DNA from 3 places in the Exiguobacterium sp. s95 genome. Region 3 is predicted to be linked to each of the others. Evidence: riboswitches for the same ligand, from Rfam matches in the RefSeq annotation. Region 3 holds a riboswitch; each other region holds the start of a gene.

Region 1 (10,533 bases), on a different contig from region 3:
TCCATCTCAAGAACATCTTCTCCGTCGAGTGTGACTGATCCAGATGTTACTTCATACGTTGGGTGACCCATCAATGCAGACGCGAGTGTTGATTTACCTGTCCCGTTTGGTCCCATGACCGCGTGGATTTCGCCGCCTTTGATTTCTAAGTTAACGCCTTTCAAGATTTCTTTGCCGTCGATTGCGACGTGTAGATCTTCAATCTTCAAGTGTGAAGCCTTCATGTAGAATCCCTCCATCTATTCATTTCGTGTCTGACGATTCAGTTCACGAGAGTTACTAATTTAGTATCATTCTAATCTTAATGAATCATACCACATTATTCAAGCGTCATCGCTCATGGTTTTTTCTCAAAATGAAGCCTTTTAGTGAGAATGACTTTAAAGTGATACGACTTCTTTCTCTTCTTCCACCTTCGTTCGTCTGTGAACCCGCTGTGACAGTAAGAGCAGTGGTATTCCGAGTAATGTCAAGAGGGCTAAGCAACCAAAAATCGGCAACGGACGATCGGCGCCAAAATAAAAAAGTAATTGTCCGCCGATGACCGGTCCGATTGACTGACCAATCGATGTTAAGCCCATCGCTCCGAAATAACTGCCCCGTAATTCCGGTTTCGCAAAACTATCGGTCAAGATATCCGTCATCGTGAACATCATCACTTCCCCGCACGTGAAGATGAACATCGCACCGATCATCAACCAGACCGTTCCGGCATTCCCCATGACGAATAAACCGAACGCGACGGTCGCAATCCCGACCGTAATCGAGACGAGCGGCGACGTCTTCATCCCGAACTTCATGATCGGGTACTGGACGATTAATACGGTCACGGCATTAATCGTGATCAATAAAGCAAACAAACTAGTCCCACCGGACAGTAACGTCGTCGTCGTCAAAAATTGCGGCAACGTCGAGTTGAACTGACTGTAGCCGAGAATCCCGAAAATGATACCGGCGAGGGCAAACGTGAAAGCGACGTCCGTTTTCAACAGTTGAACCGTTGCGCCGAACGAAACTTTTTTCCCGCCGTGACTCTCTGTGATCGGATACCGCTGAAACAGGATAAAAATCGCAATCCCGTACGCGAGATAAACAAAGGCTGTTATATAGAAGGTAATCGCTGTATTGCCGGCACTGAGCAATAACGCAATCCCCGGCCCGATCGCAGCCGCGACATTGATCATCGCATAACGGATGTTGAAGACGAACAGTCGATTTTTTTCATCCGTCGTGTCACTGATCAGGGCACGGGCGGATGGTTCAAAGATGGAACGAAACACGCCGTTCAAGGCACTCAAGGTAAAGAACGCCCAAAACGTCTCGACCTGCGCCAAGGCGATGAAGACGAAAACGAAGCCGAGTGTTCCGGTCAGCATCATCGTCCGACGGCCGTAACGGTCAGACAAGGTCCCGCCGATGAAACTCATGACAAGACTCGAGACGGCTGAAATACTGAGGACCCAGCCGACATCGACCGGGCTGAACTCCAGCACCGTCGATAAATAAATCGCAAAGAATGGCATCGTGATGAACGTCCCGAGCCGTGAGAAAAATGTTCCGAGCAGGACGCCGATCGTCAGCGGATGTAACTGTCGTAAACGGTGCACCTAGAATCCCCCTTCAACTAAAAAAATAATGCATCCTTCCATTATATAGGAAGAATGCATCATTCGAGTGAATTATTTGCTGACCGGGACGACGGCCCCTTTATATTCTTTCGTAATCCAATCCTGTGTCTTTTTCTCGTGTAAGATATCGAGCAATGCCGTCACACGCTCGTCTTTTTCATCACCTTCACGCGTGACGATGATGTTGACGTATGGTGAAGACTCATCTTCAAGGGCAATTGTGTCTTCTAACGGGTTCAAACCGTTATCAATCGCGTAGTTCGTGTTGATGAGGACAGCATCGCCTTCATTGTTTTTGTACGCTTGCGGCAAGAGTGACGCTTCGATATTCGTTTTGAACTCAATGTTCTTCGGGTTTTCCGCGATATCGCTAAGCTGAGCATCTGTCGTCTTACCGTCTTTCAACTTAATTAAGCCTTCGTTTTGGAGGAACGTCAAGACACGTCCACGCTCCGCGACGTTTGAGCTCGTCAAGATCGTTGCACCTTTCGGTAACTCGTCGAGCGACTTATATTTTTTTGAGTAAACGCCGAGCGGTTCAACGTGGACGCCGCCTGCATTTTCAAATTTATAAGATTTGTTCTCTTTTTCCTGTTGCTCAAGGTACGGAACGTGTTGGAAATAGTTCGCATCGATTTCTTTTTCAGCGAGTGCCTTGTTCGGCAACACATAATCTTGGAACTTTTTGATTTCGAGTTTGTAGCCTTTTGCTTCATACTCTTTTTGAACGTGCTCTAGGATTTCAGCATGGGGAACGTTTGAAGCACCGATGACAAGTGTCTTCGCGTCGTCTCCTGACGACTCTTCCCCACATGCTGCAAGACTGACTGCTAAGACGGATACTGCTGCTGTACCGACGAATTTTTTCCAAAGTTTCATGAATAATTCCTCCCAAGTTAACTAAAAATAGTATTATCGTTTATCGATTGCTTTTACGAGCAGGTCACCAATAATTTGAATGATGAAGACGATGACGAGAATCAACAATGTCGCGATGGCGATGACATCGTTTTGAGAACGCTGGAAACCTTCGATATATGCCATGTCCCCGAGTCCTCCTCCTCCGACTACTCCGGCCATTGCCGTGTAACCGACGAGCGCGACGAGCGTGACGGTGATACCGGAGACGATTGCTGGTAGTGCTTCCGGAATCAACACTTTATAAATGATTTGGAACTTCGTTGCCCCCATCGATTCCGCTGCTTCGATGACACCTTTGTCGACTTCACGCAGTGCCAGTTCGACCATCCGCCCGTAAAACGGTGCCGCCCCAAGAATCAGTGCCGGAAGTGCCGCTGTTGGTCCTAAGAACGATCCGACGATGATGAGCGTCACTGGAATCAATAAAATCAACAATATAATAAACGGAATCGAACGGAAGATGTTGACTAAAAAGCTGAGCACGGAATACAGTGCCCGGTTCTTAAACAATAAGTCTTCATTCGTCGCATACAACAACAGACCAATGATTAAACCGAGTATGAAAGTCGCTAGACCCGCGACGGCTGTCATATAAACGGTACTGCCGGTCGCCGTCCAGACCATTTCCCAATCGAGGTCGTTAAAGAATGTCGTCATCGGTGATCCACCTCCACTTCCACGTCACTCGCTTGAAGTTTCGCGATGACCGCTTGTGTTTCATGTGCCGCACCAATCAGTTGGATGAACAACGTTCCGAGTGCACCGTCTTGCGTCTGTCCGACGTTCCCGCCGATGATATTAAATAATAAGGTCGAATCTTTCATGACTTCTGCCAGGATCGGACTTTCTGCTGTCGAACCGACGAATGTCAGCTGGACGATTTTCCCTGTCGGATAGCGCTCACGAAGTTTCGCGAACGTCAACTCGTTTTCTGTAGACGACGTCAGTTGTTTGACGAATTCTTTTGTCATCGCTTGTTTCGGATGCCGGAAGACTTCTGAAACAAGACCCTGTTCGACGATTTTTCCGGCCTCCATGACGGCGACCCGATGACAGATTTTTTGAATGACGTGCATCTCGTGTGTGATCAAGACGATCGTCAGTTTTAGTTTTTTATTGATGTCGACGAGTAACTCTAAGATCGAGTCCGTCGTTTTCGGATCAAGGGCGCTTGTCGCCTCGTCACATAATAAGACGTCCGGGTTTGATGCCAGTGCGCGGGCAATCCCGACGCGTTGTTTTTGTCCACCGGATAGTTGTGACGGATAAGCGCCTTCGCGACCGTCGAGTCCAACGAGTTGAATCAGCTCGGCGACCCGTTCTTTCCGGCGTGCTTTCGGATATCCGCCGAGTTCGAGCGGGAACATAATGTTTTCTTCGACCGTTCGTGACCAAAGCAAGTTGAAGTGCTGAAAGACCATCGAGACATTTTTCCGGACGCCGCGTAATTCTTTCGGTCGTAACGTCGTCATCTCGACACCGTCAATTTGAATCGAACCGCTTGTCGGTGCTTCTAACATGTTCAGCAGGCGAATCAAGGTTGACTTCCCTGCACCGGAATAACCAATTATCCCGAAAATTTCGCCGCGCTCAATCGTGAGATCGACGTTTGCGACAGCTTCGACTTCGCCGCGCTTCGAGCGATAAATCTTTCCTACATCCTGTAAACGAATCACTACTGTCCCTCCTAAACATAAAAAAAGTGCGCACGTTTTAGAGCAAACGCGCGCACTTTCAGTACACAAAACCATTTGCTCTCATCTTGCAGACGTTCGTCTGCTGGAATTAGCACCACTTCGGAAATAAATTCCGCGGTTGCCGGGTTTCATCGGGCCAGTCCCTCCACCACTCTTGATAAGAGTTATCGGTATTTAGTTGTTTTTAATATATTTTGAATATTAGCAGGGGTTATTTTGCTTGTCAAACAGTTTTTTCAGAAACTTTTTCGAGCAGACTGAAAGCATACGTTAAATCTTCTTTCAAATCCTCTGCATCTTCAAGTCCGACCGAGATTCGGACGAGACCATCCGTGATGCCGAGTTCCGCCCGACGTTCTGCTGGAATCGATGCATGTGTCATCCGTGCCGGAACGGAAATCAAACTTTCGACCGCCCCTAAGCTTTCAGCAAGCGTGAAGAAGTGTGATGCTTCCACAAGTTTCTCTGCATTTGCAGCTGAACCGACATCAAAGCTGATCATCCCGCCGAAACCAGTCGCTTGTTTTTGCTGGATCGTATGACCGGGATGCGAGGCGAGTCCCGGGTAGAAGATGTTCGAGACGACGTCTTGCGCTTGCAGGAAGCTGACAAGTTCATGTGCTGTCTCTTCGATCGCTTCCATCCGGATACCGAGCGTCCGCAGACCACGGACAAGCAGGAAGCTGTCTTGCGGTCCGAGAATTCCGCCCGTCGAGTTTTGGATGAAGTGGAGTTCTTCGCCGAGCGTATCATCATTGACGACGACAAGCCCTGCGACGACGTCCGAGTGTCCGCCGATGTATTTCGTTGCACTATGCAGCACGATATCTGCCCCAAGCGCGATTGGTTGTTGCAAGTATGGTGTCGCGAACGTGTTGTCGACGACGAGCTTCAAGTCGTGACGACGCGTGATGGCTGCGATCGCTTCGATGTCCGTCACTTTTAATAACGGGTTCGTCGGTGTCTCGACGTAGAGCATCTTCGTGTTGTCCTGAATCGCCGCTTCCGTCGCGCTGAGATCCGTCGTATCGACGAATGTCACTTCGATGTTGAACTTCGGTAGGACACGTTGCATCAAGCGGAACGTTCCGCCGTAGACGTCGTCCGTCATGACGATGTGGTCGCCAGACTGAAGCAGATTGAAGACAGCATGGATCGCCGCCATTCCTGATCCGAACGCGAATCCACGGACGCCTCCTTCAAGATCAGCAATCAATCGTTCGATGCTCGTCCGCGTCGGGTTTGCTGTGCGCGAGTACTCATACCCGTCTTTTAATTGACCGATTTTTTCTTGCTTATATGTGCTCGTTTGATAGATTGGCGGTGTAACGGCACCCGTTGCCTTGTCTACACCCGTTCCTCCGTGAATCAACGCTGTTTTTTTACGCATGTGTCTCGTCCACCTTTTCAAAGATTTGTTGGCTCAAATACCGTTCTGCACTGTCTGCGAAGACGGTGACAATCGTACTTCCCGGATGGCGCTGGGCGATATCGAGCGCCGCGGCGAGTGCCGCTCCTGCTGAACTGCCGACGAGTAACCCTTCACGTGCCGCCAGTTCATGGACCTTCGTAAAAGCATCCAAATCAGAAATCGTATGAATTTCATCAACTAAATCACGAGAAACGAGACTTGGCCATTTGGCTGTCCCGATTCCTTCTGTTTTATGCGGTCCGGCTGACCCTCCGTTGAGGACGGAGCCTTCCGGTTCGACGATTGCCCCTTTTGTCCCGAAGCGTTCTTTTAAGAAAGCCGTCGTTCCGGCAAACGTTCCACCTGATCCGCATCCGGCGACGAACCAGTCGATGTGACCGAGTTCCGCCACAAGCTCCGGACCAAGTGTCCGCTGATAAGTGACCGAGTTTTCTTCGTTTTCGAATTGGAGTGGCACATAACTGTTCGGAATCGTTTGTCCGAGTTCTTTTGCCTTATCGATTGCGCCTTGCATATCGAGTTCAGTCGGCGTGTTGACGACAGTCGCGCCGAGTGCCCGCATCAACGTCTGTTTCTCTTGACTGAACTTTTCCGGGACGACACAAATGACCTGTAAGTCATATTTTTTAGCGGCGAGCGCCAAACCGATGCCGGTGTTGCCGGCAGTCGGTTCGATGATCGTTCCGCCTGGTGTCACGTACCCCTGTTCGATTGCGGCATCAACGAGTTGGATACCGAGGCGGTCTTTGACGCTGCCCCCAGGGTTCATCCATTCGAGCTTCGCCAAAATCCGCGTACCAGCAGGCAAATCGAATGAAGTAATCTCGTACAGTGGCGTATTTCCGACGAGGTCGCGGACTGACTTCGCGATCATCCGAAGACGATGTCCCATTCGTCGCGACCGGCAAGCATTTTCTCGGCATAGTGCTTCGCTCCTTTAAGGTCGTGTGCGCTCGCAAACCCACATTGTGTTTCGTTTTGTGCCGGAATCACTTCAGCCGCTAAGACGTCGTTCAATGTCTTCTCGACGAGTTCACTCATTTTTTCGACTGAGTCAAAGTTCATCATCGCCATGTAGAAACCAGTCTGGCAGCCCATTGGCGAAACATCGATGACGTCGTCCGAATAGTTGCGGATGTTTTCAGCAAGTAAATGTTCGAGTGTGTGCATCGCACGCATCGGCATTTGCTCGACGTTCGGTTGTGTGAAACGAATATCATATTTGACGACTTGGTCGACTTTACCTTCTTTATAGCCTGCTACACGAATATATGGTGCTTTGACTTTCGTATGGTCCAAGTTAAAGCTTTCTACGTTCATTTTTTTGATTGTCATGATTTATTCCCCCATTTTCTCGGCTTCTATGAGCCAGACGAAGTGATTGTATTGTGTGAATGTCACGTTAAATCCGCGTGACGTAAAAATCTGTTCCATCACTGGAATCAGTGGATAAAATTCGCGTTCTAAATCTTCTGCAAGGTTGTCAAACCCTTGAGTTTTTGCTTCTGCAATCGTTTCTAGACGTGCTGCCTCAGAAACGAACATCGTATCGGCATAGACGATCTTTCCGTCTGCCGGTAAAATCGCTGCCATCAAATCGACGGCCTGTCCTTTTTCTTCATCCGTCAAATGATGAAACGCATAAGTCGAGACAAAACTTTTTGCATCTGCTGCTTCAAACGATAAGAAATGACCATCTTGAACAGCCAGCGCCGGAATTTTATTGATTAAGATGTCGCGCATTTCCGGACTTGGTTCAATTGCCAGTACCTGCTCATGACGCGCAAGCAAACGTTGCGTCAAGTTGCCTGTTCCTGCGCCAAATTCGGCAACGGGTGACATCGCTTTTTCAGCGACCGTCTCTAATATTTCGTCATAACGGCGAAAGACTTCTTTGTACTCCGGATCTTGCCCCGTTACTGTGTCGTCGTAAGATGACGCCCACTCTGTAAATACATCCATGAAACGTACTGTCATGCCTTTTCGTCCTCCGCATCCCGCTTTTAATTCCGACTAATCGGATATGAATTAAAGTATTTTTCCTTAATCGCATTGTAGCAGGGACAATTCTGATTAGCAAGGCGACAGCTTCAAAATCTTTCGGAAACAAAAAAAAGGCGTTGCCGGAGAACCGACAACACGAATAATGTGGTTAGAAATGCAACGAAGGAAAACCCAGCTCTGATGCGAACTTCTTCGTTCGTCACATCAGAGGACGGCGCCCTTTCGAACTATAAAAGCAAGATGTCACAGTAGTCAGATCGACCATTCGAATCCACCATCTCTTTTTTGAACCGCTTCGTCTTTGGGGGACGACTTAAGGGGAAACAGAAAAAAAGATTTAGGATGTCATTGAATGGTTCTAAATACGAGAAACATCAGGTTCTATACCTCTGCCAGACTTCCTATAAAAGCATTTCTAGAAGTTGATATGAATATACCATTCATAAATTGTCATTGTCAATGAATTATTGTAAATATTCCGACAATTTAACATAAAGAAAAATCATCCTATGATTTTTCTTGTTATTCTGCACAAAACGCAAAGACATTTTGGACGTTTTGGAACGCATATAACCGCTCTACGACTTGATGATCCTTTACTTTGAGTAATGCCGGCACACTCATGACTTGCGCCTGCTCTAGAAATTCAGGAATGAAATTTCCATTCGCTTTTTGGATCCATTCCTCGTCTTTCGTCGCTTCGACGATGTCGAGCATCCGACTGGCGATGGCACATGTGCCGCACATCGGTGCATAGACATACAACAACCCGTTTGCTGGTACTTCTGTTACTTCCTTCATCTTGACCCCTCCTGTTATCCAGTGCTTCTGAAGCCAGTATACAAAAAAAAGGACAGCGATGAAACAAAATCGTTTCACCCCTGTCCGTCTTACCTTAAGTATTACTCGTTAATCATTGATTTGTATGCCGCAGCATCCATCAATGCTTCAACTTGCGACTCATCTTCTAGCTCGATATCAACCATCCATGCACCTTCAAATGGTGATTCGTTAACGAGTTCTGGGGAATCGGAGAGTGATTCATTGATTGCAACGACTTTCCCTGAAATCGGTGCGTACAACTCTGAAACCGTCTTGACCGATTCAACCGAACCGAATGGCTCGTTGATTGAGATCGTATCTCCGACTTCTGGAAGCTCAACGAACACGATATCACCGAGTTCGTGCTGTGCGAAATCCGTGATTCCGATTCGTGCTTTGTTGCCTGTTACTTCGACCCATTCATGCTCTTCCGAATACCGTAGATTGTCTTTGACTTGACTCATTTGCGATTCCCCCTGTGTTCTATAGTGGACTAACGGTTTTAGTATACCAAATTCAATCGGCTTCTTAATACCATTTTCCTTGATACATCTCTTCTTTAAATCCAAGTGTGACATCTGTCCCGTCCGTGACGATTGGACGTTTCAGTAACATGCCGTCACTTGCGAGCAAAGCATACTGCTCTTCTTCCGACAAGTCGGGTAAACGATCTTTCAGACCAGCCGCACGATAGGATTGACCACTCGTGTTAAAGAATTTTTTCAGCGGTTCGCCACTTTTTTGATGGAGTTCGCGAATCGTCGCGGCACTTGGTGTCTCGTCGACGATGTGTTTGTAATCGACTTCGACGCCGTTGTTTTCAAGCGCCTTCTTCGCTTTGACACATGTACTGCACTTTGGATAGCCATACATCGTTACCATGTTTCATCACCTCACCTTTAAGACTAGCAGATGGATCAGTGTTCCTTCAAGCGCGCGAGTGCCGCATCAATTTGATCTTGATGATGGTGATCGTGGGCGATGAACGACGCGACGAACTCACGGGGACAAAAGCGCCCTTCATACGTCTGTTCATACTGCGCGTCCGTCAACCGTCCGAGTTGCGTCACGAGTTCGCTTCGAACCGCGATTGCTTTTTTCAGTAACGTCAATGCGTCGACATGATGCGCATACTCGACCGCTAACCGGTTGAATTCATCAAAGTCCGTCTCAACTAACGTCAGTCGATCGTCAGGGAGCTTCGCGACGGCATGATCGAGGTAATACCGGTCCCACAGGAACAAATGGCCGACACACTCCTGTACCGTCCATTTATCGATCGCGAGCGGCGACTGCCACTCTTCATCCGATAAACGCTCGAGCGATTTGTAGTAGTCGACTGCAAACTGAAGTTCTTTTACATCTTCACGCATCGCTATTCCCTCCTCAAAAAAATTCGCCTTTACAGAGATTTTCCCTGCAAAGGCGAACTCGTAAACCTGACTTAGACGAGATATTTGTTAGCTTCAATCAAACGTTTCGCAATCGCACGTTTCGTGCCGATTGAGTTGATTGGTTGGTAACGGCTGAATTTCTTCAGTGCCGACAGTAACATCCGTAACTCGTCTCCACTTGCTGCTGCGTAGAGTGTTTCTTTCGCGTCACGTTCAACACCTTCGAATGCCTGTTGGGCGAAGACTTCCGTATAACGGATTTTGAGTTCGCTCTTCTCGGCGCCTTTTGAAGCGATCGCTTTTTCTGTCCGGACGATGGCTGACTCGAGCGCATAGATTGCACTCATGATATCGGCCGTGTTCGCGAGAATTTCCTGTTCGCCTTGTAACTTATCTTGATATTTCTGAACAGCCGTTCCAGCCGTCAATAAGAAGATCTTTTTCATCATCGCGAGCAAGTGACGTTCCCGGTCGAGCGGTTCTGTTCCGACTTCTGTCGGCATGAAGCTCATGACTTCCTGTTGGAGGCGCTGCGCTTCCGCTAAGAGTGGTAACTCGCCTTTCATCGCTTTCTTCAAGAGCGTACCTGGTACAAGCAAACGGTTGATTTCGTTTGTTCCTTCGAAGATCCGGTT
Region 2 (10,533 bases), on a different contig from region 3:
TCATCGAAGCCTTACTCGCCCGTAATACACAAGTTGCCCCTGAAACAATTGAAGAAGTCATTTTCGGCAACGCCAACCAAGCGGGCGAAGACAATCGGAATGTCGCCCGGATGTCGGGCTTACTTGCCGGTTTACCGGTCAGCGTCGCCGGAACGACGATGAATCGGCTATGCGGTTCCGGACTTGATGCTGTCATCGCAGCCGCACGGGCGATTGCCTTAGGCGAAGGCGACGTCTATATCGCCGGCGGGACGGAAAGTATGACGCGTGCTCCATTCGTGATGGGGAAACCGGATGCGGCGTTCCCGCGTGGCAATCAAACGTTATACGATACGACAATCGGCTGGCGGTTCGTCAATGAACGGCTGGCCGAACAATACGGAACCGACTCGATGCCGGAAACGGCGGAAAATGTCGCGTCGCGTTACGGAATCAGCCGGGATGCCCAGGACGACTTCGCGTATACAAGTCAGTCCCGGGCAAAACAGGCGATCGATAGTCAACGTTTTGCGGACGAAATCGTTCCTGTTCGTTACGCAAATAAACGGGGAGCGATGCTTGAGGTCAGTCAAGATGAACACCCGCGACCGGAGACGATGCGCGAGAAGCTCGGTACATTGCGCCCATTGTTTCCAAACGGAACGGTCACGGCGGGGAATGCGTCAGGTGTCAATGATGGTGCATCAGCCTTGCTGTTGATGAGCGAAGAACACGCACGCGAGCTTGGACTGACGCCGCTCGGGTTTTACCGGGCGAGTGCGACGGCAGGTGTCGAACCTGCCGTCATGGGGATTGGTCCGATTGACGCGACAAAAAAAGCGTTACGGCGCGCAGGACTGACAATCGAGCAACTCGACCTGATTGAACTGAATGAAGCATTTGCGGCACAAAGTTTAGCCTGTATTGCCGAACTTGGTCTTGATGCAGACAAGGTCAATGTCAACGGAGGGGCGATCGCTTTCGGTCATCCACTCGGTGCAAGTGGTGCCCGGATTTTGACGACCTTGTTGCATGAAATGAAGCGGACGAACCGGACGTACGGGCTGGCGACGATGTGTGTCGGGGTCGGACAAGGAATCGCCTTGATAGTCGAACGGGAGGGACTGACATGATTCATTTTGAACGAAGTGGACAACTTGCGCTGATTCGGATTGATCGTCCGGAACGGATGAATTGTTTTGATTATCCGACGCTGGTCGAGCTACAGGAACTTGTGGATGCCGTCAAAACGGACGAATCGGTCCGGGTCGTCGTATTTACCGGGACAGGGAAAGCGTTTAGTGCCGGTGCTGACTTAAAAGAGCGGGTGACACTGAATGAAACAGAAGTCCGGCGGAATGTGCTGGCAATCCGTGAAGTCTTTGCGAGCATCGCGGCGTTGCCTCAACCGACGATTGCAGCAGTTAACGGTCACGCGCTTGGCGGGGGATTTGAGTGGATGCTTGCCTGCGATTTCCGGATCATCGTCGACGGCGCGTTGGTCGGTCTGACGGAAACGAGCTTTGGTATCATCCCGGGAGCAGGTGGGACGCAACGCCTTCCGCGTCTGATTGGGGAGACACGGGCGAAAGAACTGATCTTTACGGCGAAGAAAATTGATGCCGAGACGGCAGAACGATACGGGCTCGTCTCGCAAGTCGTCGCGACAAAGGATGCGTTGTTACCGGCTTGCTTTGAACTGGCAGCAGCGATGCTCCGCAATGGGCCGATTGCCATTCGTCAGGCGAAACAAGCGATCGATGGCGGAATGAATGTGTCGCTCGCTGACGGCTTACGACTTGAAACGGAAGCCTATGAGGCAGTCATTCCGACCGAGGACCGGCTTGAAGCACTCCGCGCCTTTGCTGAGAAGCGAACACCGCAGTTTCAAGGGAGATGAGGATGGTCGCCACCTGAAATAACACGTATACTAACGGTACACAAAAAAACGTTATATCAAAGAGAGAGTGAATGACATGAGTGCGAATACCCAATCGATGATTTTTACGATTTATGGCGATTACATCCGGCACTACGGGAATCAGGTTTGGGTGGGAAGTCTGATTCGGTTGTTGAAGGAGTTCGGACATAACGAACAAGCCGTTCGCGTTGCCGTTTCACGAATGGTCAAGCAAGGATGGTTGATTTCTGAAAAACAAGGGACAAAAAGTTTTTATTCGCTGACGGACCGTGGGGTCGAACGGATGGAAGAGGCGGCGCGGCGGATTTACAAGTCGACGCCACACGTCTGGGATGGGAAATGGCGGACATTGATGTATACGATTCCGGAGGAAAAACGTCAGATTCGGGATGAGTTGCGGAAGGAACTGACGTGGAGTGGTTTCGGTAACTTATCAAACGGGGTCTGGATTTCTCCGAACCCGCTTGAAAAAGAAGCGACACGTCTGATCGAGGCGTATCAGATTACCGAATACGTTGATTTTTTTGTCGGTGAATACCACGGACCGCAACAAGATCAATCGCTCGTCGAACGTGCTTTTCCGCTCGACGAGTTGCAAGCGCGGTACGAAGCATTCATCGTTGAGTACAGCCGGCGTTACATCGTCCACCAAAGCCAAATCCAACTCGGAGAGATGGATGAGGAACAGTGTTTTGTCGAACGGACGAAGCTCGTCCATGAATACCGGAAGTTTTTGTTTACGGATCCTGGTCTGCCGCAAGAATTACTTCCGGATGCCTGGAACGGACACCATGCGGCAGTATTGTTCGAACAATACTATCGCCTGCTTGCGGCACCGGCCAGCCGATTTTTTGAGTCGATTTTCAAAGAGACACACGACGTGACACAAAAAAGTGCTGACTACGATGCGTCGGAGCATCCATTGTTTGCGGAGCGGTCGTAAGCGCAAGTAACCTTGTGCTTACGACCGTAGCGTCAATTGAGAAATGAATCTATTACAGGTGAACTCCGGTCTTCTGGAAGTTCACTTTTCGCATGTGGAAAACAGTTATTGTCCGAGCTGTTCCCGGAAGGCGTAACCTTTATCAACATAGGAGTCGATTGATTCCTGAATCATCTCGAGATCAGCTGGTGTCAACTGCCGCACGACTTTACCGGGGGACCCGACAATCAAGGAGCGGGGCGGGAACTTCTTGCCCGGGGGAATCAACGTATTGGCGCCGATGATACATTCTTCACCGATTTCGGCGTGATCAAGGACCGTCGCCCCCATGCCGACGATCGATCTGCGACCGATGCGACAGCCATGGAGAATCGCATTATGTCCGACCGTCACCTCGTCTTCGACGATGACAGGTGCCCCTTCGTATAAATGAATCGTCGCGTTGTCCTGGATGCTGCAACGCTTCCCGATTGTAATCGGTCCTTCGTCCCCGCGTAATACGGCGTTGAACCAAACCGTTGACTCTTCACCGATCGTTACGTCACCGATTAAGAATGCTCCCGGCGCCACGAAGACGGTCTCCGCAAGTCTAGGTGTCGTATCACGATATGGAATATTCATAAAAATCCCTCTTTTCCGATTAATGAATTTCAATTCAGTCTTACTTAGTATACCATTCTTAAACAGCAGATTGGAGGAAGACGATGTCCCGATTATGTGAGTTACTGCAAATCCGCGTTCCAATCATCCAAGGCGGAATGGGAAATGTCAGTCATGCTGCCTTAACGGCAGCCGTCTCGAATGCCGGTGGTTTAGGAACACTCGGTTGTGGCACACGTTCGCCGGAAGAAATGCGCCGTTTGATTGAGCAGACCCGTCAATTAACAACGCATTCGATTGCCTTGAACATTGCGATTGGTGTCTCGCCGCATACGGAAGCCCTGATTGAATTAGCGATAGCAGAACAGATTCCGGTCGTGTCCTTATCAGCCGGAAACCCAGCACCCTATACTGAACGTTTACGGACGGCCGGAATTACGACGATTGCGGTCATCGCGTCAGTCAAACATGCATTAAAGGCAGAAACGGCCGGGGTCGATTTGCTTGTTGCAGAAGGTGTGGAAGCGGCAGGTATCAATTCACCGCTCGAGCTGACGACGCTGACACTGGTTCCGCAAATCGTGGATCAGGTCACGCTTCCCGTCATCGCGGCTGGTGGAATTGGAGACGGTCGTGGCCTTGCAGCCGCTTGGATGCTTGGTGCATCCGGTGTTCAACTCGGTACGCGGCTGATTGCGACGCAAGAAGCAGCTGTTCATGCGAACTACAAGAACCATCTCGTAGAAGCAACGGATCTTGAGACACGAATCATCGGTCGTTCCGTCGGCCGTGTCCGGCGTGTGTTAAATGGACCGTACGTTGCTGCACTACAAGGTGTTTCATCGCTTGATGAGTTTAACGCGAAGACGACAGAAGCGTATCACGTGACGGGTGCGGTCGATGGTGACGAGGTCAACGGGTATGTCAACGCCGGTCTCGTGTCTGGTCTCGTTACAGATATTCCGACCGTATCTGAATTATTCGAGCGGATGCAACAGGAAGCGTATACGCAAATTGAACGGGTGCGGGCCGATTATATGTAATGGATCAGTAATCAGTAAGGCGGATTGTTCCTGGGAAGACGAACAATCCGCCTTCGGACTGTAGACAACGTGCGATCGGGAGATCAAGCGTCGTTATTCGTTGCTTTCCCCGTAGGAGTCAACGAAACGTGACGCTTTTTAGGTGATACCGCTTTGAAGACGAGGCGAGACGGGGAAGCGCGAACGGATTGCATCCCGATATCGCATGGTTACGCCTCTTAATCGATTATCTACACGCTGAAGACGGGCAATCCGTCTTTTTTTATACAATTTTTTAAAATGGGACATTTGTCCTTTTCAGATAAGGTGAAAATAGTGTCTACTCATAACAGAAGAAACAAAAGGAGGTGCCTTAAAGTGCAGGGAGTTATATTCGCATTAATGAGTGGACTATTCATTGCGTTGCAGGGGATTTTTAATGCCCGTTTAGGAGATGCCATTGGTCCGTGGTTTTCGGTGACGATCGTTCATTTCGTCGGATTGATGGGGTGCTTAGCGATTTATAGTGTGGTTCGTGACCGGAAAATCGGCGGTTTTCGACAGCTTCCGCTCCTCTATGCCAGTGGCGGATTGCTTGGCGTACTCGTCGTCGTGACCGAACTGACGTCGATTCAGTTACTTGGCATGACGTGGGCGATGTGTTTGTTGCTCGTCGCACAAATTTTATGTGCATTCGTGATTGATTTGAACGGCTGGTTTGGTGTCATCAAAAAAAGGAGTAACCGGGGACAGTGGATCGGGATCAGTTTGATGCTTGCCGGAGTTGCGATTTTTTCACTGTCCTAAAGGGAGGGCCTATGCAGACGATTGAGACCTATTTAAAACAGTACGACTTAGCGGATATTTTTACGGAGACCAGTAAAGGCTATTTACGCATCGAAACGTTTTCGGAAGGGGACCTGTTATGTGTGACGGGTGAACCGATTGACCGGATGTATTTCATCGTCGAAGGAAAAATTAAAATCTCTGCAGCATCGGCTGAAGGGAAACAACGGATTTTACGCTTTAAAAAGGCGATGACGGTGATTGGTGATGCGGAATATATCAATCAACGGGAAGTCTTGAATACCATCGAGGTGATTACGGACGTCGTGGCACTCAGCATTCCGTATGCGATCTTACGTGAGCACAATACGACGAACACCTTTTTACAATTTTTACTGCGGGTCATTACGACCAAGTGGTACGCGGACTCGAAATCAGCATCATTTCATGTCCTCTATTCGGTCGAAGAACGATTTGCCGGATATCTGTTATCGATTACCTCGGACGTTTCCGACAGTCTGTTTTATCAAGAGATGCGAACGTCGAATCTCCATGACGTCGCCGATTGGCTCGGGACGAGTTACCGTCATTTAAACCGTATCATCTCAACACTTTGTGAAGAAGAAATCTTGGCGAGACGACGCGGGAAAATCATTATTTTAGATGTAGAGCGGATTAAAGAAAAAGCGAACGGAAATAGTTACGAATAAGGAGGGGCTAGCATGGGACTAGGTATGTTTTGTGCGATTACGGCAGGAATGATGATTAGTTTACAGACGGTATTGAATGCACGGATGAGTCATGCGTTCGGGGCATGGGCGACGACGACCCTCGTCTTTTTTGTCGGGTTCATCGGTTCACTGTTTGCGCTACTCGTATTTCGGGGTGGCACATTCTCGAACATTCAAACGGTCGAACCGCTTTATTTATTCGGTGGTCTGGTCGGTGTCGGTGTCGTATTTTGTGTGATGCGCGGGATTCAGTTGCTCGGTCCATCGATTGCGATTTCGGTCGTCTTGATTTCGCAACTGAGTTTTGCATTATGTGTCGACTTGTTCGGTTGGTTCGGTTTACCGGAACTTGAGCTTTCGCTCGGACAAGTCGCTGGATTGCTTGTGATGCTAGCCGGTATTTTTGTGTTGAAACGATATCAAGTCGTAGAAATCGAATCTTCGGATGAGTTGTCGGAAAAGGTATCGTAATTCTTACGGTTAACTCTGGCAGTATAAAGTCGATTTTTTAGCGCGAAGACGAATCAGTAGTTGTGGAATGAAAGATTCGTTCTTTTCGTTGCTTTCCTCGGGCGAGGCGCAAGCCGTTGCTCCTTGACCTCACGGACAACGAGCAGGGTCTTGCCAGCCTCTTGGCAGCGCGTGTTCACGCGCTTTTTCCCGTAGGAGTCAACGAAAAACGAAGCTTTCAGGGTGTACCGCAGAGAAAATCATAGAGTAGTGTTAGAGCACAATCTGTCTCGAATCGCTTTGAAGACGAGGCGAAACAGGGAAGCGCAAACTGATTGTCTTTCGTTATAGCATACTCACTCTTCATAAGCGTTTATTTGCAAACAAAAAAGCCCACGCGAAGAGCGGGCTTTTTTTAGTTTAGACAGATACTTCTTCTTTCCAAGCCACATCGATGAATTCATCGCGACCGGATGCTTTCCGGTCTTTTTTGTAGTGCTCCGGATTCTTTTTGTGGAAGTTTTGATGATAGTCTTCTGCTGGGTAGAAGGCTTGTGCCGCTTCGATTCGTGTGACGATCGGTTGCTTAAAGCGATTGCTCGCAGCAAGCGCGTCACGTGAAGCAATCGCAGCAAGGCGCTGTTCTTCCGTATGATAAAAGATGGCAGGTGCGTATTGTGTCCCACGGTCCTGGAACTGTCCGCCGGCGTCAGTCGGATCCGTTTGCGGCCAGTAAAGTTCGAGTAACCGCTCGTATGAGAATAACGCCGGATCAAATGTAATCTCGACGACCTCCGAATGACCGGTCGTGCCTGTTTTTATTTGTTCGTATGTCGGATTTTCGATTTGTCCTCCTGTATAACCGGAAACAATTCCGTGAATACCGGGCAGTTCTTCGAATGGTGTCACCATGCACCAGAAACAGCCTCCTGCGAATGTTGCTTTTTCCATCTATATCTCGTCCTTTCCGCTGGCGGTAGTCGCCCTATAATCATTCGTGCTCTGACAGCGAGAAAACGAAAACGACTCCTTTGCTTGGTTGCAAAAGGAGTCGTCGCTTTTTATCAACCAAAGCTTGCGCTTTGCTGGTCGTAGCACCTTGCCACTGAAGGCAGGTTGCTGGGACGTCATCGATCCAGATCTCTCAGTCCACTCTTGATAAGTGTTATATGAAGTTGATTAAATTCGTTATCATTGATGTGATAATAGCATCTCTAAAACGACAAAGTCAATCCTTAAGATTCTAAAGCATGCAGGACGGTTGCACCTAAGGCTTTTGCGCCGATGAGCAATGCCTGTTCATCGATTTCATATTTCGGGTGATGTTGCGGATAAATCGTACTCCCATCCGTTTTGGCGGACCCCGTAAAGAAGTAGCTTCCTGGGATACGCTCTAAATAATAGGCGAAATCATCGGCTGCCATCATCGGTTTGAGTTCTTTGACAGATGCCTCACCTAAGAAAGCCGTCGCTTCTTTAACGAGATTTGTTTCTACCGGATGATTCCAAAGGGAAGGATAACCCGTCGTAAAGTCGATGGAATAGCTCGCACCGATTCCGGCACACGTCGTCCGGGCAACCAAATCGACCTGCTGTCGTAACTGGTGACGCAGCGCTTCGTCAAATGTTCGAATTTCTCCGACAATCCGTGCCTCACCAGTAACGATGTTCGGAGCCGTTCCGGCGTGGAATGAACCGATTGCGATGATGGCAGGTGAAAACGGATCAACGCGCCGACTGACGAGGTGTTGGAGATTACAGACGAGTTGTGCCCCGGCGACGAGTGCATCTTGTGTTTTATGAGGGGCTTGCGCATGACCACCCTGTCCGTGGACGACGATTTCGAATTCATCTATGGCGCACAGCGTATGTCCTGCGTGATAGCCAATTGTTCCGACAGGTAAGTCATTTTCGAGATGCGTACCGAAAATTGCATCGACCCCGTCAAGACAGCCGTCTTCAATCATTTGAATGGCACCACCCGGGAAGACTTCTTCCCCGTGTTGATGAATGAATACGATTGTTCCGTGAAGGTCTTCTTGCAGTGCTGTAAAGGCCGAGGCAAGACCGAGTGCAATCGCCGTATGTCCGTCATGTCCACACGCATGCATGACACCCGGATGAATCGAACGGAAGGCGAGATCCGTTTCCTCCTGCAGTGGCAGGGCATCGAAATCGGCCCGAATGGCGATGGTCTTTCCAGGATGTTTTCCTTTGAGGGTCGCGACGATCCCGCTACCACCGACGTTCCTGCGGTAAGGGAGACCAAGCTCATCATAAAATGAGGCGATGGCGTTTGGTGTCCGCACTTCTTGAAAAGAGAGTTCCGGGTGACGGTGCAGATCACGACGTCTTTCAATGATTTGTTGTTCGAGTTGATCGAGTTGAGTGAAGAGTTGCTGTTGCATCATAATCATCCTTTCAGGTTTTTGAGGTATGACTTTCTATAAAACGGGTACAGATAGGAGTAATGAATGATGAGGAGGAAAACAAGTCATGGGAGAAATGATTGTCAACGCGGTCATCACAGTCAAAGCAGGTTTAGCCGATCAAGTCTTTCCGATTTTAAGTACGGTCTACAAAGCTTCACAAAACGAGCCGGGGTGCTTGCGTTATAGCTTACATCAATCGATTGAAGATGAACATCAGTTCATGCTGTATGAAGTCTATCAAGATGAAGAAGCGTTAGAAGCGCATATTGCGTCAGACCACTATAAAGCGTATCGCGAACAAATCGAATTGTACTTAATCGATCGCCAAGTTACGAAATATGCGGAAATGACATTTTAATGTTAGCTAAAAGAAGCGGACCTCCCGGGTTAGGGAAGGTCCGTTTTTTTAATCATTACATTGATTTGAAACCGAGGAAGTGCTCACGCCAGTGCGGCTCGTAAATTGAACTGATTTGCAGTTGTGATCCTCCGGCATGAATGAAGTGTTTACTATCTAACATGATCCCGATATGCGAGGGGCCATCCGTATACGTGTTTTCGAAGAAGACGATATCCGAGCGTTTTCCGGAACTGATACTTGTGCGTTGATTTGTAAAGAACGCTCCGTACCAGTAACCGCGGACATTCGTCCGTCCGCCGTATTTTCCGGCTTGGTTCGTCGCATAATGAATCAATCCGGAACAATCGAATCCACCATTCGCCACGTTTTGTGATCCCCATGTGTACGGAGTACCGATATGGGCAACAGCAGCTTGAATCAACTTTTCGCCACGTGAATTATTTTTCTTGTCAACTTTTGTTTCGCTCGTCACTGTAAGGGCCGTCACCGGGATGTAGACGGGCGTCCAGCCGGACTGAATGACATAGAAATTACCGACGCGGTAACGCGGATACACACGCTTGCCTTTTTCGACCAACCCGGCACTTTTTGGACTGGCAGGTGTGTCATAAAATGAAGTCGTTGCTTTGACCGTATAGACTTTTGAACGATTGATGGCTTGCTCGTTATACCGCATATCCGGTTTGCTCGTTCCGATATAAGGATTGAGGACGTAACCCGTTTGACCATTCGGTAGACGGACTTGCCAAAAGTCATCATCAATCGATTTTAATCCGATCAATTTCGTTCCTTTGCTTAAGTGACTCGCCGGACGACTGTAGGCGACGTCAGCAGAAAAGAGTGGTGTTTGGTTGAAATGGACGTAAAAGACGGTCCCGACTTTGGCTTTAGATGTCGGTTTATTTAAACCGAGCCGACTTGAGTCAACGAATCCGAAGCGTGATCCGATTTTAACGCGTGTGTAGTAACCGCTTTTTCCGTAGGTCGTGATTAATGCTCCTTTTTTCAGTGTCCCAATGTTTCCGCTAAGACTGGCTTTTGGATGGACGACCAACTTGTCTTCGGTCACGTAACGTGTTCCTGTCGTCGCATACAGATCTGCTTTCGTTGCTGCGAGCGAACTCGTCAAGACGTATGCATATTCACCGCGGAAGATGATTCGGCTATAGGCGCCGCTCGTCCCGTAAATCGTCAAGAGTGTATTTTGTTTATGATGCTTCAAGACGGTGCTCGAACTGTTTGGCTCCACCTGAATCGGTGTCGTTTTTTGGATGTACAGGCGATTTGTTTTGGCATAGACTTTTGATT
Region 3 (10,533 bases):
CACACGTTGGAATCTTGAAACGGGTGAGAAGCTCGCACACATCGAGTTCCCGGTTGCAAATCCGACGTGCCCAATCGCTTATGAAGATCGTCTGCTCGTCACGACAGCGGCAGATGGAGACGATTCTGCGCATGCTGGTGCCGTCTTCGAAGTCACGTATTAATTTTTGTTTACTCCTCGGTCCAGTCGAGGAGTTTTTTTGTAGACGTCTGTACTAAAACAGGTGATACTAAAGTATCGACGATTATTTTAACGAGGGAGTGAAACGCTATGCGGATCTCAACGATTGAACGACTCCATCAATTACAGACGACACCATCTTTTTTCCCGGTCAACTGTTACCTTTTTGAAGAAGCCGACAGCCTGACCTTGATTGATACCGGGATTTCACTGAACGCCAAAGCAATCCATCGCGTCATCAAGTCCCATCACAAACCGTTACGTTCCATCATCTTGACGCATGCCCACGCTGATCATGTCGGTTCACTCGACTTCTTAGCGAATGCCTTTCCACTCGCCGAAGTGGCAATCAGTTACCGCGACGCAGCGCTTCTTAGCGGTGACGAATCGCTTCGTGAAGGAGAGACGACACCCTTAAAAGGGGGCATCCCGAAAAACATCAAGACACGACCAGACCGTCTGCTTGAAAGCGGCCAACAAGTCGGAAGCCTGAGCGTCATTACGTCTCCCGGACACACCCCGGGCTCGATTTCCTTATGGCATGAAGGCAGTCGGACGTTGATTGCCGGAGATGCCTTCCAAACACAAGGCGGAATCGCTGTTTCCGGCGATACGCGCTGGCAGTTCCCGTTCCCTGCTCTAGCGACTTGGGATAAAGACGTCGCCTTGAAGTCCGCCCATCAATTGACGGAACTGACGCCCGACATCCTTGCGACTGGACATGGTCCTCTCGTTCTCGCACCGAGCTATGAAATGCGTGAAGCTGTCGATCGGTTTGAACAATTGTTAAAACGCTGATCCCACAACAATCTACCGAACCCTTTACCTTGCTTAAAAAGCAGGAAGTGCGGGAGGTAAAAGCGTAAGTATAGACAATTCATGCAGCCGATTTAGAGCGCAATCCGTCTTGAATCGCATTAAACCGAAAAAAGCAATCGTTCGCGCCCCTGTCGCTTTGAAGACGAGACGAGGAACTGATCGCATCTAGACATAGCGTATTCACTTCTCGCACACGTTTTTCTACACGCTCAAAGGGTCTGACTCAAAAGCGGGAACCACTCTCGATTAAAAGGAATCAGGACTTTTTCCATACGTATCTCAGTCAAACACTCAACTATCTGAAACAATAAACATTTGTACAGATATGGCCGATGATCCCGTCAAAAGTGGGTCATCGGCCATTTACTTAATGGAGGACGGGAACGTTCATCCTCGACCCCTGTGGGAAAAGGTAGCGCGATTCGCGGTGAGGATAACAAAACCGTCCGTCACTCTGATTGATGTTGGAGCGACTCTTGAGTCAGCTCCTTCTTTTTTCATCAGCCCGTTCGAAATCAGCGGGACCTAACTCTTGTCATGACCCTCGATCAGAATGTTCCTCAAAACCACGGCACTTTTTCTAGCGTGTCACTTTCTTGTATTTTCCTAAGATGAGACCCTTCACTATTTCACCGACTCGTTTGGTACAGACGCGCCTCATAGGGCTGTAAGATCTCACTTGCACTCTCTTCATAGTTCGAGAGAAGTAACTGTTCATTCGGTAAGGCGAATGTCGTTTCGACCTGTTCATCATGGACGTTCAAGACGATTCGCCACGTCACCCCTGCGAATTCCCGTTCATATACGTAAAGATAAGGATCCTGAATCGCCAAATCACGATACACGCCATACACCATGACAGGATGTTCTTTTCGTAATTGAATCAACTCCCGGTAAAACGCGAGAACCGATTGCGGATCCTGTTCAGCTGCCTGCACGTTGATTGTTTTATAGTTCGGATTGACCGTCATCCATGGTGCCCCTGTCGTAAATCCGCCTGCCCGGCTATCATCCCATTGCATCGGTGTCCGCGAATTATCCCGCGCCCGTAGCTGCATCGATGACAAGACAGTGCCACTCGGCTCTCCCGCTGCGACGCGCTCCTCGTAACGATTACGGAAGGCGACGTCTTGGTACAGAGAAGCATCCGAGAAACGAATACCCGTCATCCCGATTTCTTCTCCTTGATAGACATACGGGATACCCGGTAACGTGTGTAGCATCAAGCCGAGTAACTTGGCGCTCTCGACACGATAGCACTCGCTACCGAAGCGCGTGACTTGTCTTGTATGATCGTGATTATTCAAAAATTGTGAAGCGACGCCTTTCGGGTACAGCGCATCATACCACCGTTTTTGAATCTGTTTATACCGCAGCAGGTCCATTTCTTCCATGTCATCGGCGACTTCGAAATGAAACAACGTCTGTAACTCCTGACGTTCTTCGCTGACATATAACAGCCCATCTTCGGGACCGACAAACGGAATCTCCCCGACCGTAAACAATTCTTTCCCCGCAAGAACTTCCTGATGCATCTCCTGTAAAAATTCATGGACTCCCGGTTGATTGCCTAAGTAGGACAAGTCAAACGGATCCTCCACATCGTCAAACGCCGCTCGTTTTTTAATCAAGTTAATGACATCCATCCGGAAACCATCGATGCCTCGGTCGATCCACCATCGCATCATCGTGTAGACAGATTGACGGACGGCAGGCTGTTCCCAGTTCAAATCAGGTTGTTCTGAAGCAAACGAATGAAAATAGTACTGTTGCCGTCCTTCATCCCACGTCCATGGACTCGGCGCAAAATACGACCGCCAATTGTTTGGTGGTGTTCCTTTTTCCCCGTCATGCCAAATGTACCAATCTGACTTATCATTCGTTTGATCACGGCGCGACTCCTCAAACCAGTGATGTTGATTACTTGTATGATTGACGACAAGATCGAGAATGATTTTTAAGCCGCGCGCATGCGCCGATTCAATCAGCTGGTCCAAATCTGCCATCGTGCCGGCTTTCTCCATGATGCCGTAATAGTCAGCGATGTCGTAACCGTTGTCGATATCAGGTGATGTATAACAGGGGTTAAGCCAAATGACATCCACCCCGAGTGAGGCGATGTAGTCAAGCTTTTCAATCACGCCCCGCAAGTCCCCCATCCCGTCTCCATTCGAGTCGTTAAAACTCCGCCAGTACACTTGATAAACGACGGCTTCTTTCCACCAGGTCCGATTCATCTTTTCCATCTCCCGTCTAGTAGTCGATCGATTACTTGTCTAGTGTATCAAGAACGTCGTCTGAAATTGGAATGTTCTTCTAATTTTTAAGGGATTTTAAAAAACCTCTTTCATTTTGACTGAAAATTCGCTATTCTTGACGACAATACCCGAAGGAGGAACAGAGATGAAACATTTCGCCCCATCGATCGCCATCGATCGCTTGCCCGATCCCGTCTTCGCAGAACTTGCCCAACGGATCGGTTCCGTCAAAGCCGCAGGACACGACGTCATCACGCTTGGTCAAGGAACACCGGACCAAACGACACCCGTACATATTCTCGATGCTTTAAAACAAGCCATCGATGATGCAAGCAATCTCCAATACCCGCCGTTTCGCGGACATGATTTCTTAAAACAGGCCGTCGCTAATTTTTATGAATCAGAATTTGGCGTGTCGGTTGATCCGGCGACAGAAGTCGCGATTTTACTCGGAAGCAAGGCCGGCATCGTCGCCCTTCCGCAGACGATCGTCAATCCCGGTGAAGGGGTCATCGTCCCGGATCCAGGTTACCCGGATTACTTATCGGGCGCAGCACTTGCCGGTGCGTATCCGATCACGCTTCCGCTTCTCGCTGAAAATAGCTTTTTGCCTGACTATGATCTCCTCGATTCGCTTGACGTCGAACGAGCCCGGATGTTGTTCCTCAACTATCCGAGTAATCCGACCGGTGCGACAGCGACGGCAGCGGCTTTTGAACAGACGGTCGCGTTCGCTGATGCACATGACATTTGCGTCGTCCATGACTTAGCGTACGGCGGGATCAGTTTCGATGGTCCGACGCGGAGTTTCCTCCAGACGGAAGGCGCTAAGCATGTCGGGATTGAGTTGTTTTCACTCTCTAAACGGTTCAACATGTCCGGCTTCCGGATTGCCTTTGCAATCGGTAATCCGTCCGTCATCGCGAGCATCGAAACATACCAGGAACACCTTTACGTCAGTGCCTTCACACCGATCCAGCATGCAGCGACGGTCGCACTTTCAAGCGACCAGACATGTGTCCGTGAACTGAGCGCCTTGTATGAGACGCGACGCGATGCGTTGTTCGGTGCATTAAACGAAATCGGCTGGGCAGGACCGGTTCCGGGTGGTTCGTTCTTCGTCTGGCTCCCTGTTCCGTCCGGCTTCACGTCACAAAGCTTCACCGATCACCTGCTCGACGAAGCGCACGTCGCCGTGACACCGGGTCATTTCTTTGGTACATACGGTGAAGGTTACGTCCGGATCAGTCTGATTGCCGATGTCGACCGACTCGTCGAGGCTGTCAAACGAATCGGGACCCTTCAGCTCTTCCAAACCGCCGTTGCCGAATAATTCTGAAAAAACGTTTGACAGATGGGAATCATTTCCGTTAAAGTAAATCCCAACAGCATAGCTACTTATCGAGAGCGACCGAGGGATTAGGCCCAACGACGTCCGGCAACCACCAGTAATGGAACGGTGCCACATCCTACAGAACTTCTTTTGTTCTGAGAGATAAGTTACGAAATTCTACAATTCGTCGCTTTTTTCTGGTTGCTCTCTAACTGGAAAAAAGCGATTTTTTTGTATAGGGAGGGAAACATCATGATTGAGTTCGCACACATCACAAAACAATTTGTCCGTGACCGTACACCGATTTTTGCATTAAACGATGTCAACTTAACGATTGAACAAGGGGAAATTTTCGGCATCATCGGTGAATCCGGCGCCGGAAAAAGTACACTCTTACGGTTGATTAACGGACTCGAGACACCGACGAGCGGTACGGTCATAGTAGACGGAGCCAATCTATCACGTGTCTCCAAAACGTCTCTCCGCAAACTCCGTCTCCGGGTCGGTATGATCTTTCAACACTTTCAACTGATTCAGTCCCGCACCGTTGCCGACAATATCGCGTTCGCCTTAAAGGCTGCCGGTGTCAAACGGCGTGAGTTCCCGAAACGGATTCAAGAATTAACGGCACTCGTCGGACTCGAAGGATTCGAGACGAACTACCCGAGCCAACTCAGTGGTGGACAAAAACAACGCGTCGGCATCGCACGAGCGCTCGCCAACAATCCAAACGTCTTACTCTGTGACGAAGCGACATCAGCGCTCGATCCCGTGACGACGCTCCAGATTCTCGATTTACTGAAAGATTTGAACGCCCGGCTCGGTTTGACGATCATCCTCATCACCCACGAAATCGACGTCGTCAAACAAATTTGTCACCGCGTCGCCGTCATGGCGCACGGTGAAGTCGTCGAAGTCGCTTCGACTTACGCCATATTTAGTCAAGCCGAACATCCGGTCACAAAACATTACGTCGATACGGCACTCCAAATCGAGTTGCCGGAACGGATTTTACGGACGACACCCGGCAAAGTCATTCGACTTCAGTTCACGGGTGAAAAAACAGGTGAGAGTACCTTATCTGAAGCCATCAAACAATTCGATATCGCAGTCAGCATCCTGCATGGGAAGGTCGACTACATTCAGGACGTCGCGTTTGGCGTCTTAATCGTCAGTTTGACGGGACCGACACTGCACGTGAATCGTGCCTTAACCTGGCTCGAGGGACAGTTGCACGCAATCGAGGTGATTCAAGATGTCGCTTGACCGGTTTACGACAATGCTTCCCGACTTAACGAAAGCACTCGGAGAGACGGCCTTCATGGTCGGCATTTCACTCGCCTTCGCCATCATCATCGGAATTCCACTCGGGATTTTATTATTCATCACCGACCGCGGACTCTTTTTCCAAAACGTTTTCATTCGAACGACGTTGGACTTCGCCATCAACATCGTCCGCTCGTTACCATTCATCATCCTACTCGTTGCTTTGATTCCATTGACGCAACTCATCACGAAGACGACGATCGGTCCCGCTGCCGCCTCGGTCAGCTTGAGCGTCGCCGCGATTCCGTTTCTCGCCCGACTCGTCGAAACCTCACTCCGTGAGATTCCACCCGGCTTGATTGAAGCAGCAGAAGCGTGCGGGGCGAAACCGCTTCGCATCATTATCAGTGTTCTCCTTCCGGAAGCATTGCCCGGAATCATTCAAGGCTTGACGTTGACCTTGATCAGTCTGATCGGATTCTCAGCGATGGCAGGGATTGTCGGTGGCGGCGGAATTGGTGACCTCGCGATCCGGTTCGGTTATTACCGGTACGATAACGTCGTCATGATCATGACGATCGTCGTGCTTGTCGTCATCATTCAAGTCATTCAGGCACTCGGCAACCGGTTCGCACGTGTCGCCGATAAACGATAACTTACAAATAGAGAACGCAAGGGAGAGATTACGATGAAAAAACGCTATGCCTTTTTAGCAACAGGATTATTAGGAGCAAGCATCTTAGCCGGATGCGGTGACAGCAGTGCAAATGAAGAAACGAAGTCCATCAAAATCGGGGCGACGAGTGGTCCGTATAGCGATATGGTCAAAGAAGCGATTCAACCGGGACTCGAAAAGAAAGGCTACAAAGTCGAAATCGTCGAATTCAGTGATTACATTCAACCGAACCTTGCCCTCGGGAGCGGTGATATCGATGCCAACCTGTTCCAGCACTCGATTTATTTAAAAACGTTTGCGAAAGAAAAAAATCTCGATCTCACAGGGTTGATCACTGTCCCAACCGCACCGATGGGATTATACAGCAAGTCCTATAAAACGTTGGACGATGTCAAAGAAGGTGCTGAAGTCGCGACACCGAACGATCCGACGAACCAGGCACGTGCTTTGAACCTGTTAGCGGATCAAGGTTGGATTGAACTAAAAGCAGATACCGATCCATTGACCGTCTCAGAAAAGGACATCATCAAAAATCCAAAGAAACTCGTCATCAAACCGCTTGAAGCCGCTCAGCTCCCACGCGCTGTCGAAAGTGTTGATATTTCAGCTGTTCCCGGAAATTTCGCACTTGCTGCGAAGTTCGACTTACTCGATGCACTCGCACTCGAGACGATGAACGAGCAGTACCGCAACTTAGTCGCTGTTAAGACAAGTGACGAAGACAAACAACTGGCCAAAGACTTAACCGCTGTCGTCAAATCGGATGATTTTAATGAAGTGATCGAAAAATCATTCAAAGGATTCAGCAAACCAGACTGGGCGAATTGAGCAGGAGTGTCTGTCTGACTTTTACGCAAACACCTTCGTCTTGCCACTTCTTAAAAGGGTAAACGCCATAAAAAACCGGACGGCTCCACCTCCTTTCAATAACAGGGGTGGGCCGTCCGTTTTTTCGATAGTATCTCTGTTACTCGTCGCTCCCCTCTTCCCGAATCGCAGCCTTTCTCAGGTCTTCTTCCATTAGAAAGCCTAAAAAGATTTGCTTCCACGTGACTCCTACGGGAAAAAGCGCAAGGCTTGCTTGCGCCTCGCCCGAGGAAAGCACGAGAAGCAGGAATCTTTTCGCCTCTTAACATTCATTTCCACCGACTGACACCACATATTTTCTGATTCGTAGAATGCGTCGCCCATCCTTCCCAAATCGTCTCCGAGCGGCAAGCCTTCGCGCCGCTTCGTTTCACTGCAGGGTTGCGCTTGCTTGCTCTTTCGCTCGAAAGCGATTCGTGTCAGGAAACGCGACGCATCACAGGATTTCTAGTATCTCCTTCTATATAGAAAAGCTAAAAAAGATTCACTTCATCGTGACTCCTACGGGAAAAAGCGCAAGGCTCGCTTGCGCTGTCAGAGGCAGGCGAGACCCTGCATCTTGACCTGTAAGGGAAAGAGGCAACGGCTTGCGCCTCGCCCGAGGAAAGCACGGGAAGTAAGAATCTTTCGTACCACTTATATCAACCACCTACGTTTTTTGATTCGTAAGATATCACGTTTCCCGGGACTCAAGACAAACCAAAAAGCCTAGGTTCCCATTGACGAGAACCTAGGCTTTACTTTAGTTCGTGCTATTTTCACGGTGTTCTAAAGTTAATCGTAAAGTACGGTGCATCTTTTCTAAACGCCACTCCAACATCCGCTTGTTTGAAGCCGCTTTGCATGATGTTCTCACGATGCCCTTTTGAGTTCATCAATCCCCAGTGAGCAGCGAAGACATTTGGATACCCCATCGATAAGTTTTCACCCGCCATCGAGAAGCGAATGCCTTCTGCCTTCATCCGGGCGAACGGGTCACGGCCTTCAGGATCCGTATGCGAGAAAAAGTTATTCTCCGCCATGTTTTCACTGTGTCCGCGCGTGACCGGTTTTAATGCTGTATACGGCGACAATGCAGGTTTCTTGTATTCGGCACGTTCCCAGTTCATCAGGCGTAACATCAATTTCTCATCCGTCGTCCGTAATGCTTTTGAAGCAGCACCATAGAACCCTTCTTTTTTCGCTTCGACGTCCTTCGGAATCGCCAGTGTTGCTTTGACGCGATTTTTATCATATTGATCAAAGAAATACGTCACGTAGTTATCGTTCTTTTCATAGACGGCTGCGTGATCAAGGTTCAGCATGTAGTTCGTATTTCCCTTTCGATAGGACTTGACGACCTTCCAGCCTTTTTTCGCAAGCGTCGCTTCCGTATCTTTATTTAACGTCGCGCCTTGCGTCGTCACGCCGTCCCGGAAACGATACTTCCCGTAATCTTTCCCGTCTTTCGTCAGTGCGACAAACTCCTCTGTCGCTGTCCGTCTGACTTCCCACTTGTATCCCGGGTACTCACTTGTATATGCATCAATCAGCTTTCCCCCACTTTTCGGGTACTCCGCCTCCGCTTGTTCGATTGGAACGCTTTCGCAACCAAAGAAAGCAAATGCTATTACCCCGAGGACTAATACTTTTTTCATCCTGCTGGTCCGCCTCCTTCTTTCTTGCATTACCCTTATTTTAAAAGAAATTGAACCGTTCGAACAGTCAGAGTATCCATTCTAAGAAAATCACATGATTCATTCGACTTGTTCACAACACAGACACATTTTAGTAACATCGCCTTTAAAGGTCTGACAACTTAGTCCGAAGCCATTCTCATTTCATTATCGTACAGAAAATGAACTATTTTCCCCTCTTGTTGAAATGTGTGAACATTCTTTTATTTTCATTCTTTGCAAATCTTATTGCCGTTCTTTCATCACCTAGCTAATATTAGGAATCGTAAGGAAAAAAAATACGTGTTTGTCCATATAATATCCATCAAAAGGAGTATGCCATGATTCTTCTCTACTTTATCTATGAATCGATTACGTTTCTCGCGATTCAGCAGTACTTGTTTTCAGGTTGGATGATTCTCGTTGTGTTGACGGTCTCCTTTAGTCTCGCGAACGCACATGACGAAGTTCACTATAGCCAACGTTTCGGATTCGAACTGCTCGTTCCCGGTGTCGGAAACTTATTACGGAAGAACTTTATCGTCGGTCTCGCCACGATTATTACCTTAATCATCATCCACTTCATGTACATGTTTCGGATCCTTCCTCTTGAAACTGCCCTGCTCCTCACCTTTTCAATCAGTAGCCTTTCCTTCCTATCTCTTTTTATCCGAACACACAAAAAAGCGGACCGCTAAGTCCGCTTTTAAGCCTCTTTACTTAATACTTATCTGTTTCTTTCAATTTATACCCATTCGATAATTCTAACCAAACCGTATTTCCTTTTTTCGTTTTCACCTTGATGTAAGGACGGTCTTTAGAAACACGTAGCTCAAGAAGTTCACCTTGCTGATCAGCGTGTGTCTCACTTGCTTTATCCCAGTTTCCTGCAAGTTTACGCTCGATGAAGATATGTTTTCCTTTTTGAACAGCACGCCATTTCCCGATTTCTGCTTTACCATTAACTGCTTTTGCGCTTTCCATCCCCTGAATCGAAATGATTGCCGGATCGTGGTCGCTCGCGCTTCCGTCTGCTTCCATGTAATCCGAGTTGATGTTGACGATGTCAGAAGACGTATACGATTTTAAGTTTTTCGAGATTAGGATGTGATCGAGTACTTGTGCGTTACCATTATAGACATACGAGTAACGTTCTGATTTCGGAAGATCATCGACCGTGTTCCACAAGTTCTTTCCTTTGAGGATGTCGAGTGTTTTCGAGAACTGGAAGTCATTCAAGTCACCAAGAACAACGACATTCGAGTCTTTGACTTCTGTTTCGAGTTCATTGACGAAATCTTGGACGATTGTCGCAATCGCATGACGCTGTACTTCGCTCTTACGTACGACCGGTTGATTTTTACCGAAGTCTGCTCCGTCGCCACCTTTAGAGTTAAAGTGGTTGACGATGACATGGTACGACTCCCCTTTGAAGAGGAATTCCCCGACGAGTGGCTTCCGTGAACTTGCGAAGTTCGG

The links. A riboswitch is a leader RNA that binds a small molecule or an ion and turns the genes downstream of it on or off. The one in region 3 is predicted to bind S-adenosylmethionine.
Region 1: it holds a riboswitch for S-adenosylmethionine, as region 3 does, so the genes downstream of both, KNP99_RS05615 (methionine ABC transporter ATP-binding protein) here and KNP99_RS12525 (methionine ABC transporter ATP-binding protein) in region 3, are expected to answer to the same signal.
Region 2: it holds a riboswitch for S-adenosylmethionine, as region 3 does, so the genes downstream of both, msrA (peptide-methionine (S)-S-oxide reductase MsrA) here and KNP99_RS12525 (methionine ABC transporter ATP-binding protein) in region 3, are expected to answer to the same signal.

Annotation. Positions count from the first base shown of each region.
Region 1 is NZ_JACSMM010000002.1:178,328-188,860, reverse strand. Features, by position in the region: gene sufC (Fe-S cluster assembly ATPase SufC) at 1-224, opposite strand, end outside; gene KNP99_RS05630 (MDR family MFS transporter) at 381-1,607, opposite strand; gene KNP99_RS05625 (MetQ/NlpA family ABC transporter substrate-binding protein) at 1,680-2,507, opposite strand; gene KNP99_RS05620 (methionine ABC transporter permease) at 2,541-3,206, opposite strand; gene KNP99_RS05615 (methionine ABC transporter ATP-binding protein) at 3,203-4,225, opposite strand; SAM riboswitch class I at 4,304-4,410, opposite strand; gene KNP99_RS05610 (bifunctional cystathionine gamma-lyase/homocysteine desulfhydrase) at 4,470-5,636, opposite strand; gene KNP99_RS05605 (PLP-dependent cysteine synthase family protein) at 5,629-6,552, opposite strand; gene KNP99_RS05600 (S-ribosylhomocysteine lyase) at 6,549-7,013, opposite strand; gene KNP99_RS05595 (class I SAM-dependent methyltransferase) at 7,017-7,655, opposite strand; gene KNP99_RS05590 (thioredoxin family protein) at 8,205-8,483, opposite strand; gene gcvH (glycine cleavage system protein GcvH) at 8,585-8,968, opposite strand; gene KNP99_RS05580 (arsenate reductase family protein) at 9,033-9,386, opposite strand; gene KNP99_RS05575 (DinB family protein) at 9,422-9,877, opposite strand; gene KNP99_RS05570 (acyl-CoA dehydrogenase family protein) at 9,949-10,533, opposite strand, start outside.
Region 2 is NZ_JACSMM010000005.1:103,433-113,965, forward strand. Features, by position in the region: gene KNP99_RS10325 (acetyl-CoA C-acyltransferase) at 1-1,112, shown strand, start outside; gene KNP99_RS10330 (enoyl-CoA hydratase-related protein) at 1,109-1,879, shown strand; gene paaX (phenylacetic acid degradation operon negative regulatory protein PaaX) at 1,956-2,843, shown strand; gene KNP99_RS10340 (gamma carbonic anhydrase family protein) at 2,949-3,464, opposite strand; gene KNP99_RS10345 (NAD(P)H-dependent flavin oxidoreductase) at 3,548-4,486, shown strand; gene KNP99_RS10350 (DMT family transporter) at 4,844-5,272, shown strand; gene KNP99_RS10355 (Crp/Fnr family transcriptional regulator) at 5,284-5,961, shown strand; gene KNP99_RS10360 (DMT family transporter) at 5,974-6,453, shown strand; gene msrA (peptide-methionine (S)-S-oxide reductase MsrA) at 6,853-7,383, opposite strand; SAM riboswitch class I at 7,491-7,597, opposite strand; gene KNP99_RS10370 (M20 metallopeptidase family protein) at 7,668-8,840, opposite strand; gene KNP99_RS10375 (putative quinol monooxygenase) at 8,929-9,222, shown strand; partial or broken gene KNP99_RS10380 (C40 family peptidase) at 9,278-10,533, opposite strand, start outside.
Region 3 is NZ_JACSMM010000008.1:116,875-127,407, reverse strand. Features, by position in the region: gene KNP99_RS12545 (SMP-30/gluconolactonase/LRE family protein) at 1-163, shown strand, start outside; gene KNP99_RS12540 (MBL fold metallo-hydrolase) at 271-978, shown strand; gene KNP99_RS12535 (alpha-glucosidase) at 1,629-3,236, opposite strand; gene KNP99_RS12530 (aminotransferase class I/II-fold pyridoxal phosphate-dependent enzyme) at 3,403-4,590, shown strand; SAM riboswitch class I at 4,653-4,759, shown strand; gene KNP99_RS12525 (methionine ABC transporter ATP-binding protein) at 4,843-5,856, shown strand; gene KNP99_RS12520 (methionine ABC transporter permease) at 5,846-6,511, shown strand; gene KNP99_RS12515 (MetQ/NlpA family ABC transporter substrate-binding protein) at 6,545-7,360, shown strand; gene KNP99_RS12510 (CAP domain-containing protein) at 8,158-9,036, opposite strand; gene KNP99_RS12505 (hypothetical protein) at 9,396-9,752, shown strand; gene KNP99_RS12500 (FN3 associated domain-containing protein) at 9,775-10,533, opposite strand, start outside.